Variovorax paradoxus: one gene and its partner. The protein of the gene in region 1 interacts with the protein of each later gene in a pairwise test. Links are inferred from orthologs where the notes say so. Each region holds a gene or a part of one and is shown in the gene's direction. Other genes may lie near its edges.

Region 1 (5,232 bases):
CACAGCGCCTGGGCGTGCAGGGCCAGCGCGTGATGCCGGGCGACGAAGGCCAGCGCACGCTGCAGTTCTTTGCCGACCGCGTCGAGGGCAACCTGCTCGCGGCGCACCAGGAAATCCAGAAGCTCGCCTTGCTGCATCCGGCGGGCGAACTGAGCTGGGAGCAGGTCGAGGCCGCGGTCAACAACGTGGCGCGCTACGACGTGTTCAAGCTGTCGGAGGCCGTCCTGGCCGGCAATCCGCAGCGCGTGGCGCGCATGCTCGACGGGCTGCAGGCCGAGGGCGAGGCCGAGGTGCTGGTGCACTACACGATTGCCGAGGACATCCGTGCGCTCAAGCGCGTGAAGGACGCCATGGCCTCGGGCCGGCCGCTGCCCATGGCGCTGCGCGAAAACCGCATCTGGGGCCCGCGCGAGCGCGCCTTCGAGCGCGTGCTGCCAAGGCTCGACGACCGCATGCTGGCCCGGCTGCTGCGCGCCGCGCATGTGGTGGACGGCATCTGCAAGGGCCTCAAGCAGCCCGATTGGCCCGCCAGCGGCTGGCAGGCGCTGCAGCGTCTGGCCCTGATGCTGTGCCGCGCCTGCAGCAGCGGCCCAGCTCCCGCTCGCTGAGGGAGATGGGACAACACCCAAGGGATGCAAAGCCCGGGGTTGATCCAAATGCAGGAAAATGCCGACATGAACGCGTTCAACGTCAGCGAGCACATGCAGGCCCTTGGCCTGCAAGCCAAATCCGCCGCATTCCTCATGGCCCGTGCGGATGCAGCTACCAAAAACAGAGCATTGAAGGCCCTGGCCAAGCGCCTGCGCGAAGCCGGCCCCGGCCTTTCCGAGGCCAACCAGAAGGACCTGGAGCGCGCCACGGCCGCGGGCCTGTCGGCCCCGATGGTCGACCGACTCAAACTCACGCCCAAGGTCATCGAGACCGTGGCGCAGGGCTGCGAGCAGCTCGCGGGCATGGCGGACGTGATCGGCGAGATCATCGGCATGAAGCAGCAGCCCAGCGGCATTCGCGTGGGCCAGATGCGCGTGCCCATTGGCGTGTTCGGCATGATCTACGAGAGCCGCCCCAACGTGACCATCGAAGCCGCGAGCCTGGCCATCAAGAGCGGCAACGCGGCGATCTTGCGTGGCGGCTCGGAGGCCATCGAATCGAACAAGGCGCTGGCGCTGCTGGTGTCCGAGGCGCTGGCCGAGGCCGGCCTGCCGGTCGAGGCGGTGCAATTGGTGCAGACCACCGACCGCGAGGCCGTGGGCCAGCTCATCGCCATGCCCGAGTTCGTGGACGTGATCATTCCACGCGGCGGCAAGGGCCTGATCGAGCGCATCAGCCGCGATGCCAAGGTGCCGGTCATCAAGCACCTGGACGGCAACTGCCACGTCTACGTGGACGACACGGCAGAGTTTGAAATGGCGCTGCGCATCGTCGACAACGCCAAGACCCAGAAATACAGCCCCTGCAACGCGGCCGAGGGCCTGCTGGTGTCGGCGGCGGTGGCCGAAGACTTCCTGCCCCGCATTGGGGCCATCTTTGCGGCCAAGGGCGTGGAAATGCGCTGCGACCCGGTCGCGGCCCGCATCCTGCGCGCGGACGATGCCGTCGGTTCAAGCGGAAAAATCGTCGATGCGGTCGAGTCCGACTGGTCCGAGGAATACCTTGCCGCGGTGATCAGCATCAAGGTGGTCGAGGGCGTCGATGAGGCCATTGCGCACATCAACCGCTACTCGAGCCATCACACCGACGCCATCGTCACGCGCGACCACGTTCATGCGCAGCGTTTTCTGCGCGAGGTCGATTCGGCGAGCGTCATGGTCAATGCGAGCACACGCTTCGCAGACGGTTTCGAGTTTGGCCTGGGGGCCGAGATCGGCATCAGCACCGACAAATTCCATGCGCGCGGGCCGGTCGGCATCGAAGGGCTGACCTCGCTCAAGTATGTGGTGCTTGGGCAGGGCGAAGTCCGGAGTTGATGCACCGAAGGCGGGCGGATTGAACCAAGACTGCCATACGTAGTCTTGTCATTGGGGCGGCCACCCCCAAATCCTACAATTCCGCTCTACCTTCAAGTACAAAACCAACAAGGCCGCCGCATGGTTCCGCATCTCGTCACCGCCCTGACCGGCCCGATCAACGAACTGGAGCAGCGGGTACTCGACTCGACGCCCGCCATTGAGCGCTGGTTCCGGCTCGAATGGATGGAGCACACGCCGCCGTTCTACAGCGCCGTCGACATCCGCAACGCCGGCTTCAAGCTTGCGCCGGTCGACACCAATCTTTTCCCGGGCGGCTGGAACAATCTCACCAAGGAGATGCTGCCGCTGGCGGTGCAGGCCGCGCAGGCCGCCATCGAGAAGATCTGTCCGGAGGCGCGCAACCTGCTCGTCATTCCCGAGAACCACTCGAAGAACACCTTCTATCTCGCCAACATTGCGCAACTGGTGCGCATCTTCCACATGGCGGGACTCAACGTGCGGGTGGGGTCGATCGATCCGGCAATCAAGTCGCCCAAGAAAATCGAACTGCCCAACGGCGAAACCGTGTGCCTGGAGCCTGTGGTGCGCAGCAAGCGGCGCCTGGGGCTCAAGAACTTCGACCCCTGCACCATCCTGCTCAACAACGAGCTTTCGGCCGGCACGCCGGGCATCCTGGAAGACCTGCACGAGCAGTACCTGCTGCCGCCGCTGCACGCCGGCTGGTCGGTGCGGCGCAAGAGCAATCACCTGCACAGCTACGAAGAGCTTTCCAAGCGATTCGGCAAGCTGCTGGGCATCGACCCCTGGCTCATCAATCCCATCTATGCGCGCACTGAAGGCGTCGACTTTGCCGAAGGCCGCGGCATCGACGTGCTGACCAGCCATGTGGACGCGGTGCTGACCAAGGTGCGCCGCAAGTACAAGGAATATGGCATCAACGAGAAGCCCTTCGTGATCGTCAAGGGCCATACCGGCAGCGACGGCCCGGGCGTGATCACGGTGCACGACGCCAAAGAGGTCGAAGGCCTGGTCGGAAAGCCCCGCGCCGCAGCAAGCACCAAGGCCGCCGCGGCCAGGGAACTGCGCGGCCCCGGCGAAGTGATCGTCCAGGAAGGCGTGCTGACCAACGAGCGGGTGCACAACGGCGTGGCCGAACCGGTGGTCTACATGATGGACCGCTATGTAGTGGGCGGCTTCTACCGCGTGCACGCGGAGCGCGCCCCGGACGAGAACCTCAAGTCGCCGGGCGCGAGCTTCGTGCCGCTGGCTTTCTCCGAAAGCGCGCATCTGCCGCAGCCCGGCGCCAAGCCCGGCGCGAGCGCGCCCAACCGCTTCTACATGTATGGCGTGGTGGGCCGCCTGGCCATGGTGGCGGCCAGCTACGAGATGGAAGCCACCGATCCGGACGCCGAAATCTACGAATGATTTTGCCGAGCGGGTTGCGGCGGGTGCGGTCGGCGGCAAAATAGCGGCCCCACAGCAAAGGAAAGAAAAGGGCGGAGGGTGCGCGCAGCGGCTGGAAACTCCACCGCGGCAGCAGTCCGGTGCGCGTAACGCCTGGTTACGCGCTTGCAATTCGCTCTTTTTCCCATCGACTTCGTGTCACCTCCCAAATCTTCTTCCGCCGCCGCCTTGATCATCGGCACCATCGGTGTCGTCTATGGCGACATCGGCACCAGCGTGCTGTATGCAGTCAAGGAAGTGTTCGGCCACGGCCACCTGCCTTTCACTGTCGAGAACGTCTACGGCATCCTGTCGATGTTCTTCTGGACGCTCACCGTCATCGTGTCGATCAAGTACGTGGTGCTGGTGCTGCGGGCCGACAACGAAGGCGAGGGCGGCCTGGTTGCCATGCTGGCGCTGGCCTCGCGCGCGGTGGCCGACAAGCCCAGGCTGCGCAACGTGCTGCTGCTGGTGGGCATCTTCGGCACCTCGCTCTTCTATGGCGACGGCGTCATCACGCCCGCCATTTCGGTGCTTTCCGCGGTGGAGGGCCTCGAAGTGGTGTCGCCCCACTTCAAGCACTATGTGCTGCCGATCACGTTGGTGGTGCTGTTCTGCCTCTTCGTGGTGCAAAAGCGCGGTACCGCGGGCATCGGCAAGTTCTTCGGCCCGATCACGCTGGCGTGGTTCCTGGCCATTGCAGTGCTCGGCGTGTCGCAGATCGTTCACCACCCCGAAATCCTCAAGGCGCTGAACCCCTGGTTCGCGCTGAAGTTCATGTGGGACAACCCCGGCACCAGCTTCATTCTGCTGGGCGCCACCGTGCTGTGCGTGACCGGCGCCGAGGCGCTCTATGCCGACCTGGGCCACTTCGGCAAGCGGCCGATCCGCGTGGCATGGTTCACGGTCGTGATGCCGGCGCTCACGCTCAACTACTTCGGGCAGGGCGCATTGCTGCTCGAGAACCCCGATGCGGTGAAGAACCCGTTCTTCATGATGGCGCCTGAATGGGCGCTCATTCCGCTGGTGCTGCTGGCCACGGCGGCCACCGTCATCGCGTCGCAGGCGCTCATTACCGGCGCCTTCAGCGTCACGCGCCAGGTCATCCAGCTGGGCTACCTGCCGCGCCTGAACATCGAGCACACGAGCGTGCGCACGGCCGGGCAGATCTACATTCCGCTGGTCAACTGGGGCCTGTTCGTGGCCATCGTGCTGGCCGTGGTCATGTTCCGCTCGTCGAGCAGCCTGGCCGCCGCCTACGGCATTGCGGTCACCACCGACATGCTCATCACCACGGTGCTGACCTTCTTCGTGATCCGCTATGCGTGGAAGCTGCCGCTGGCGCTGTGCATCGCGTCCACGGCGGTCTTCTTCGTGGTCGACTTCCTGTTCTTCGCGTCCAACCTGCTCAAGCTGTTCGAAGGCGGCTGGTTCCCGCTGGTGATCGGCGGCTTCGTGTTCACCTTGATGATCACCTGGAAGGAAGGCCGCCGCCTCATGGGCGAGGTGCAGCGCGCCGATGCGATCGAGCTCAAGGCCTTTCTCGACTCCGTGTTCGAAAGCCCGCCCGCGCGCGTGGAAGGCACGGCGGTGTTTCTGACCGCCGAGCCCGGCGTGGTGCCCAATGCGCTGCTGCACAACCTGAAGCACAACAAGGTGCTGCACGAGCAGAACATGTTCGTCACCGTGCGCAACCACGAGGTGCCCTGGATCCCGATGGACAAGCGCATCGAGATCGAGGCGCTCGGCCACCATTGCTGGCAGATCATCGTGCACTACGGCTTCAAGAACGACGTCGACCTGCCGCGCGCTCTGGACC
Region 2 (5,583 bases), 2.3 Mb from region 1 along the record:
TCCCGAGCATCCAGGACCCGGCCGAACTGGCGGAGCGCTTTCCCAAGGGCTTCAAGGCCGTGAAGCCTTACCTGCGCATCACGCCGCAGCCCAACAAGTAAGCAGGCAGGGCAGCGCCGCGATGCAGACTTCCGTGATCATCGTGCCCGGCTGGCGCGACTCCGGGCCCGGCCATTGGCAGAGCCTGTGGCAGGAGCGCATTCCGGGCGCGGCACGGGTGGTGCAGGACGACTGGGCGTCGCCCAAGCGCGAGGCCTGGGTGTCCACGCTGGCCAGGCTGGTGCTCGAAAGCTCCGGCCCGGTGGTGATTGCTGCGCACAGCCTGGGCTGCATTGCCACGGCGCACCTGCCGGCCGAGGCGGCCACGCGCATCCAAGGAGCGCTGCTGGTGGCACCGGCCGACCCCGAGCGCCGGGCCGTGCTGTCCGACTTTGCGCCGGTGCCGTATGCGGCCCTGCCGTACCGCAGCATCGTGGTGGCGAGCAGCAACGACCCGTATTGCCCCATCCGCCTGGCCGGCGCATATTCCCGCGCCTGGGGCAGTGAGTTTGTCCGCATGCAGAATGCGGGGCATATCAACGTCGATTCGGGGCATGGAGACTGGCCGCTCGGCCTGGCCTTGCTCCAGTCGTTGACCGACGAGCCCGCCGCCTGGCCGGCGGGCCGTGAATTTTCAGAAAACTTGGCAACCACATGACTTCCAGACTCAAGACCTTCGCCGCCGTGCTCGCGTTGGCGTCCTCCGCACTTGCAGGCAGCAGCGCCTTTGCCCAGGGCACCACGCTGCTGAACGCCTCGTACGACGTGGCGCGCGAGTTCTACAAGGACTACAACGCGGCGTTCGTGGCCCACTACAAGAAGGCCACGGGCAAGGACGTGAAGATCGACCAGTCGCATGGCGGCTCCAGTGCGCAGGCGCGCGCCGTGGCCGACGGCCTCGATGCCGATGTGGTGACGATGAACACCTCCACCGACATCGACTTCCTGGCCAACACTGGCGTGGTCGCGAAAGACTGGAACAAGCAGTTCCCCGAAAACGCATCGCCGACCACCTCGACCATGCTGTTCCTGGTGCGCAACGGCAATCCCAAGGGCATCAAGGACTGGGAAGACCTGGTCAAGCCGGGCGTGCAGGTGGTCATCGTCAACCCCAAGACCGGCGGCAACGGGCGCTATGCCTACCTTGCGGCCTGGGGCTACGTGAAGAAGAAGGGCGGCACCGACGCCCAGGCGGCAGAGTTCGTGGGCAAGCTGTTCAAGAACGTGCCGGTGCTGGCGCGCGGCGGGCGCGATGCAACCACTGCATTCCTGCAGCGCAACATCGGCGACGCGTTGATCACCTTCGAGTCCGAAGTGGTGTCGATCGACCGCGAGTTCGGCACGGGCAAGGTCGATTCGGTCTACCCGTCGATCAGCATCGTGGCCGAGAACCCGGTGGCACTGGTCGAGCGCACGATCAAGAAGAAGGGTACCGGCGAGCTCGCCAAGGCCTACCTCGACTGGCTCTATTCCGAAGAGGCGCAGGAAATTGCGGCCAAGCATGCGCTGCGTCCGCGTTCGCAGGCCGTGCTCAAGAAGCACGCCGCCACGTTCAAGCCGCTGCAGTTGTTCACGGTGCAAGAGCTTTTTGGCAGCCTCGGCGATGCACAGAAGGTGCACTTCAACGACGGCGGCCAGTTCGACAAGCTCTACACCCCTGGCGCAAAGTAAATGAGCGGCGCTGTTTCTTCGGCGCTCCCGTCCGCGGGAGCGCCGCTTTCGCATGTGAACCGGGCAGGGGGCTCCAGGCGGGTGCTGCCGGGCTTTCACATTACGCTCGGCTTCTCGATTTTCTATCTCTGCCTGATCGTCCTGATCCCGCTGTCGGCGCTGGTCTTCAAGACCTTCACGCTGAGCTGGGAGCAGTTCTGGGTGGCCGTGACCGCGCCGCGCGTCATGGCCTCTTACCGGCTCACGTTCGGCGCATCACTGCTCGCGGCCATGGTGAACGCGGTGTTCGGCCTGCTGGTGGCCTGGGTGCTGGTGCGCTACAGGTTTCCGGGCAAGCGCATCGTCGATGCGCTGGTCGACCTGCCGTTTGCACTGCCCACGGCGGTGGCCGGCATCTCACTGACCGCGCTGCTCGCGGGCAACGGCTGGATCGGCCAGCTTCTCGAGCCGCACGGCATCAAACTGGCGTTCACGCCGGCTGGCATCGTGATTGCGTTGATCTTCATCGGGCTGCCGTTCGTGGTGCGCACCGTGCAGCCGGTGCTCGAAGACGCCGAAAAAGAGCTTGAAGAAGCTGCTACCTCGCTCGGCGCGACACGCCTTCAGACTTTCACGAAAGTGATCTTCCCGTCGATTGCGCCCGCGCTGTTCACGGGCTTTGCAATGGCTTTCGCGCGGGCCATCGGCGAATACGGCTCGGTGATTTTCATTGCCGGCAACATGCCGATGATTTCGGAAATCACGCCGCTCATCATCATCGGCAAGCTCGAGCAATACGACTTTGCCGGCGCAACCGCGGTCGCACTGGTGATGCTGGTGATTTCGTTCATCCTGCTGCTCGTCATCAACGGCTTGCAAGCCTGGCAGCGCCGCCGCGCAGGAGCTTGAGATGAGCGCCCCTTCAAAAATCATTCGCCGCGCGCAGGCCGGCACCACCGAATCGCCCTGGGTGCGCTGGCTGCTGATCGGCCTTGCGCTCGCGTTCATGTTCCTGTTCCTGGTGCTGCCCCTGGCAGCCGTGGCAACGGAGGCCCTGCGCAAGGGCGTGGGCGCCTATGTCGAGGCGCTGAAAGAGCCCGATGCCTGGAGCGCGATTCGCCTCACGCTCATCACGGCCGCCATTTCGGTGCCGCTGAACCTGGTGTTCGGCGTTGCCGCGGCATGGGCCATTGCCAAGTTCGAATTCCGCGGCAAGGCCTTTCTGACCACGCTGGTCGACCTGCCGTTTGCGGTGTCGCCGGTGGTGGCGGGCCTGATCTACGTGCTGGTGTTCGGCGCGCAGGGCTGGCTGGGTCCGTGGCTTGCGGAGCACGACATCAAGATCATCTTCGCCGTGCCAGGCATCGTGCTTGCAACGGTGTTCGTGACCTTTCCGTTCATTGCGCGCGAGCTCGTGCCGCTGATGCAGGCACAGGGCACCGACGAAGAGCAGGCCGCCATCGTGCTGGGCGCGACCGGCTGGCAGACCTTCTGGCGTGTGACCTTGCCCAACATCAAGTGGGGCCTGCTGTATGGCGTGATTCTTTGCAACGCTCGCGCCATGGGCGAGTTTGGCGCGGTGTCGGTGGTGTCTGGCCACATCCGCGGACAGACCAACACGATGCCGCTGCATGTGGAAGTGCTTTACAACGAGTACCAGTCGGTGGCGGCGTTTGCCGTGGCCTCGCTGCTGGCCATCCTGGCGCTGGTCACGCTGGTGATCAAGTCGGTCATCGAATGGCGCCACGAACGCGAGATGAAGGCCATTGCCGAGCTGCCGCCGGAACGTCCGCCCGAGCCCGCGGCGGCCTGAGAGAGAAAGAACAAGATCATGAGCATCGAAATCCGCAACATCAGCAAGCAGTTCGGCGATTTCCGCGCGTTGAACAACGTCAACCTTGACGTCGAATCGGGCGAACTCGTCGCACTGCTCGGCCCCTCGGGCTGCGGCAAGACCACGCTGCTGCGCATCATCGCGGGACTGGAAACGGCCGACACCGGCAGCATTCTGTTTTCGGGCGAAGACACCACCGACGTGCATGTGCGCGAGCGGCAGGTGGGCTTCGTGTTTCAGCACTACGCGCTGTTCCGCCACATGACCGTGTTCGAGAACGTGGCCTTTGGCCTGCGCGTGAAGCCGCGCAAGGAGCGCCCGAGCGACGCCCAGATCAAGCAGAAGGTGACCGACCTGCTCAAGCTGGTGCAGCTCGACTGGCTGGCCGACCGCTACCCTTCGCAGCTCTCGGGCGGCCAGCGGCAGCGCATTGCGCTGGCCCGGGCACTCGCCGTCGAACCCAAGGTGCTGCTGCTCGACGAACCCTTCGGCGCGCTCGATGCCAAGGTGCGCAAGGAGCTGCGCCGCTGGCTGCGCCGGCTGCACGACGAGCTGCACGTCACCTCGATCTTCGTCACCCACGACCAGGAAGAAGCCCTCGAAGTGGCCGACCGTGTGGTGGTCATCAACAAGGGCCGGCTCGAGCAGGTCGGCTCGCCGCAAGAAGTGTGGGACCAGCCCGCAAGCCCGTTCGTCTATGGCTTTCTGGGCGACGTGAACCTGTTCCATGGCCGGGCCGACAACGGCGCGGTGCAACTCGACGGCATGCGCCTAGACTCGCCCGAGCACAGCGGCGCGCGCGACGCCAAGGCCATGGCCTACGTGCGCCCGCATGACCTCACCGTGGAGCGCTACACCGCCGGGGCCACCGGCATCGTGGCTACGTTGTCGCGTGCCATCGTGGTCGGCCCGATCGCGCGGCTGGAACTTGAGCCCACAGCAACGAATCCAGATAATCCGGGCTCCGGAACCATCATCGAAGCGCAAATCCCTGCGCAACAGTTCCGTGAACTGGGCTTGAACGAGGGCGACACGGTAGTCGCCACGCCGCGCAAGGCCCGGGTGTTCGTAGAAGAAGATTGGGTTTCCCCTTGATCGATTGGTACTTCGGCGCGCCGCGCCGTGCGTATGGGCTGATTTGCCTGGCCTGTGTTCTCATGCTGGCCTTCGGGCTCTATCTGCAGCACGTGGTGGGCCTGGAGCCGTGCCCGATGTGCATCGTGCAGCGGTATGCCCTGGTTCTGGTGGCGCTCTTCACCGGGCTGGCCGCCGTTTTTCGCAGCCGCGGCCTTCAGGTGACGGGCGGGGTGCTGGCACTGGTGTCGGCCATTGGTGGCGCCTACACGGCCGCCGCTCAGAGTTGGCTGCAGTGGTATCCGCCCGAGGTCGTCTCGTGCGGTCGCGACCTGTACGGAATGATCGAGACCTTTCCGCTCAAGCGGGCGCTGCCGATGATCTTCCGCGGCGGCGGCGATTGCTCGAAGATCGACTGGTCGCTGTTCGGCCTGACGCTGGCGAACTGGTCGTTCGTCGCCTTCTTCGTTCTTGCGGTGTTGCTGCTTGTGCTGATTTTCCGCAAGCGCCCGGCCGCGCGCTGAACCAGCCGCTTAGAGCGGCAGGGTGTCGAAGGCCGCGTAGGCGGTGGCAAGCCAAGACTTCACGCGCTGGCGCTCCAGCAGACCCAGCGCGTGCGGCCCTTCGCGGTCGTTCACCGCCTTCCAGAAGCTGGTGTTCTGCGCATCGATCTTGCGCATGCTCGCCTCGTGCAGGCGTGGCAGCGTGATCACGCGGGCGCCGTTCGCGGTGGCTTTGGAGAGCGATTGCGACGCGAGCAGCATGCCGAAGTCGCTGCCGCGGCCGTAGTTCTGCACCACGATGTAGTTGGGCCGGTTGCCGAAGGTGTCGATCAGCGTGCCGAGCAGGTCGGTGGAGTCCTTGCCGTCGTCCAGCACATGCCAGAAGTTGACGGCCACGCCCAGGTCGACGAACACGTCGAACAGATCCGACTCCTTGATCCAGCGCGACAGCGGCGCGAGTGTCTGGGCCGCGAGGTCGACGAT

What was found. Proteins that work in one complex are often made in the same cells at the same time.
Region 2: the proteins of GOQ09_RS02345 (region 1) and GOQ09_RS12875 interact in binary tests that used the Escherichia coli proteins (3 or more experiments, as listed by UniProt). The link is inferred for Variovorax paradoxus from one-to-one orthologs.

Annotation. Positions count from the first base shown.
Region 1 is NZ_CP046622.1:501,893-507,124, forward strand. Bases 1-2,820 are described here. They hold GOQ09_RS02345 (glutamate-5-semialdehyde dehydrogenase), read left to right. Parts: upstream 1-674; coding sequence 675-1,967; downstream 1,968-2,820. Other genes in these bases: holA (DNA polymerase III subunit delta), read left to right, coding at 1-608; gshA (glutamate--cysteine ligase), read left to right, coding at 2,088-2,820. In the rest of the region: more of gshA, read left to right, coding at 2,821-3,395; GOQ09_RS02355 (potassium transporter Kup), read left to right, coding at 3,570-5,232. UniProt on the Escherichia coli protein: Catalyzes the NADPH-dependent reduction of L-glutamate 5-phosphate into L-glutamate 5-semialdehyde and phosphate. The product spontaneously undergoes cyclization to form 1-pyrroline-5-carboxylate.
Region 2 is NZ_CP046622.1:2,774,626-2,780,208, forward strand. The notes cover bases 2,622-5,569. They hold GOQ09_RS12875 (sulfate/molybdate ABC transporter ATP-binding protein), read left to right. Parts: upstream 2,622-3,520; coding sequence 3,521-4,618; downstream 4,619-5,569. Other genes in these bases: cysW (sulfate ABC transporter permease subunit CysW), read left to right, coding at 2,622-3,502; GOQ09_RS12880 (disulfide bond formation protein B), read left to right, coding at 4,615-5,121; GOQ09_RS12885 (mobilization protein), read right to left, coding at 5,131-5,569. In the rest of the region: GOQ09_RS12850 (peroxiredoxin), read left to right, coding at 1-101; GOQ09_RS12855 (RBBP9/YdeN family alpha/beta hydrolase), read left to right, coding at 122-697; GOQ09_RS12860 (sulfate ABC transporter substrate-binding protein), read left to right, coding at 694-1,710; sulfate ABC transporter permease subunit CysT, read left to right, coding at 1,711-2,598; more of cysW, read left to right, coding at 2,600-2,621; more of GOQ09_RS12885, read right to left, coding at 5,570-5,583. UniProt on the Escherichia coli protein: Part of the ABC transporter complex CysAWTP involved in sulfate/thiosulfate import. Responsible for energy coupling to the transport system.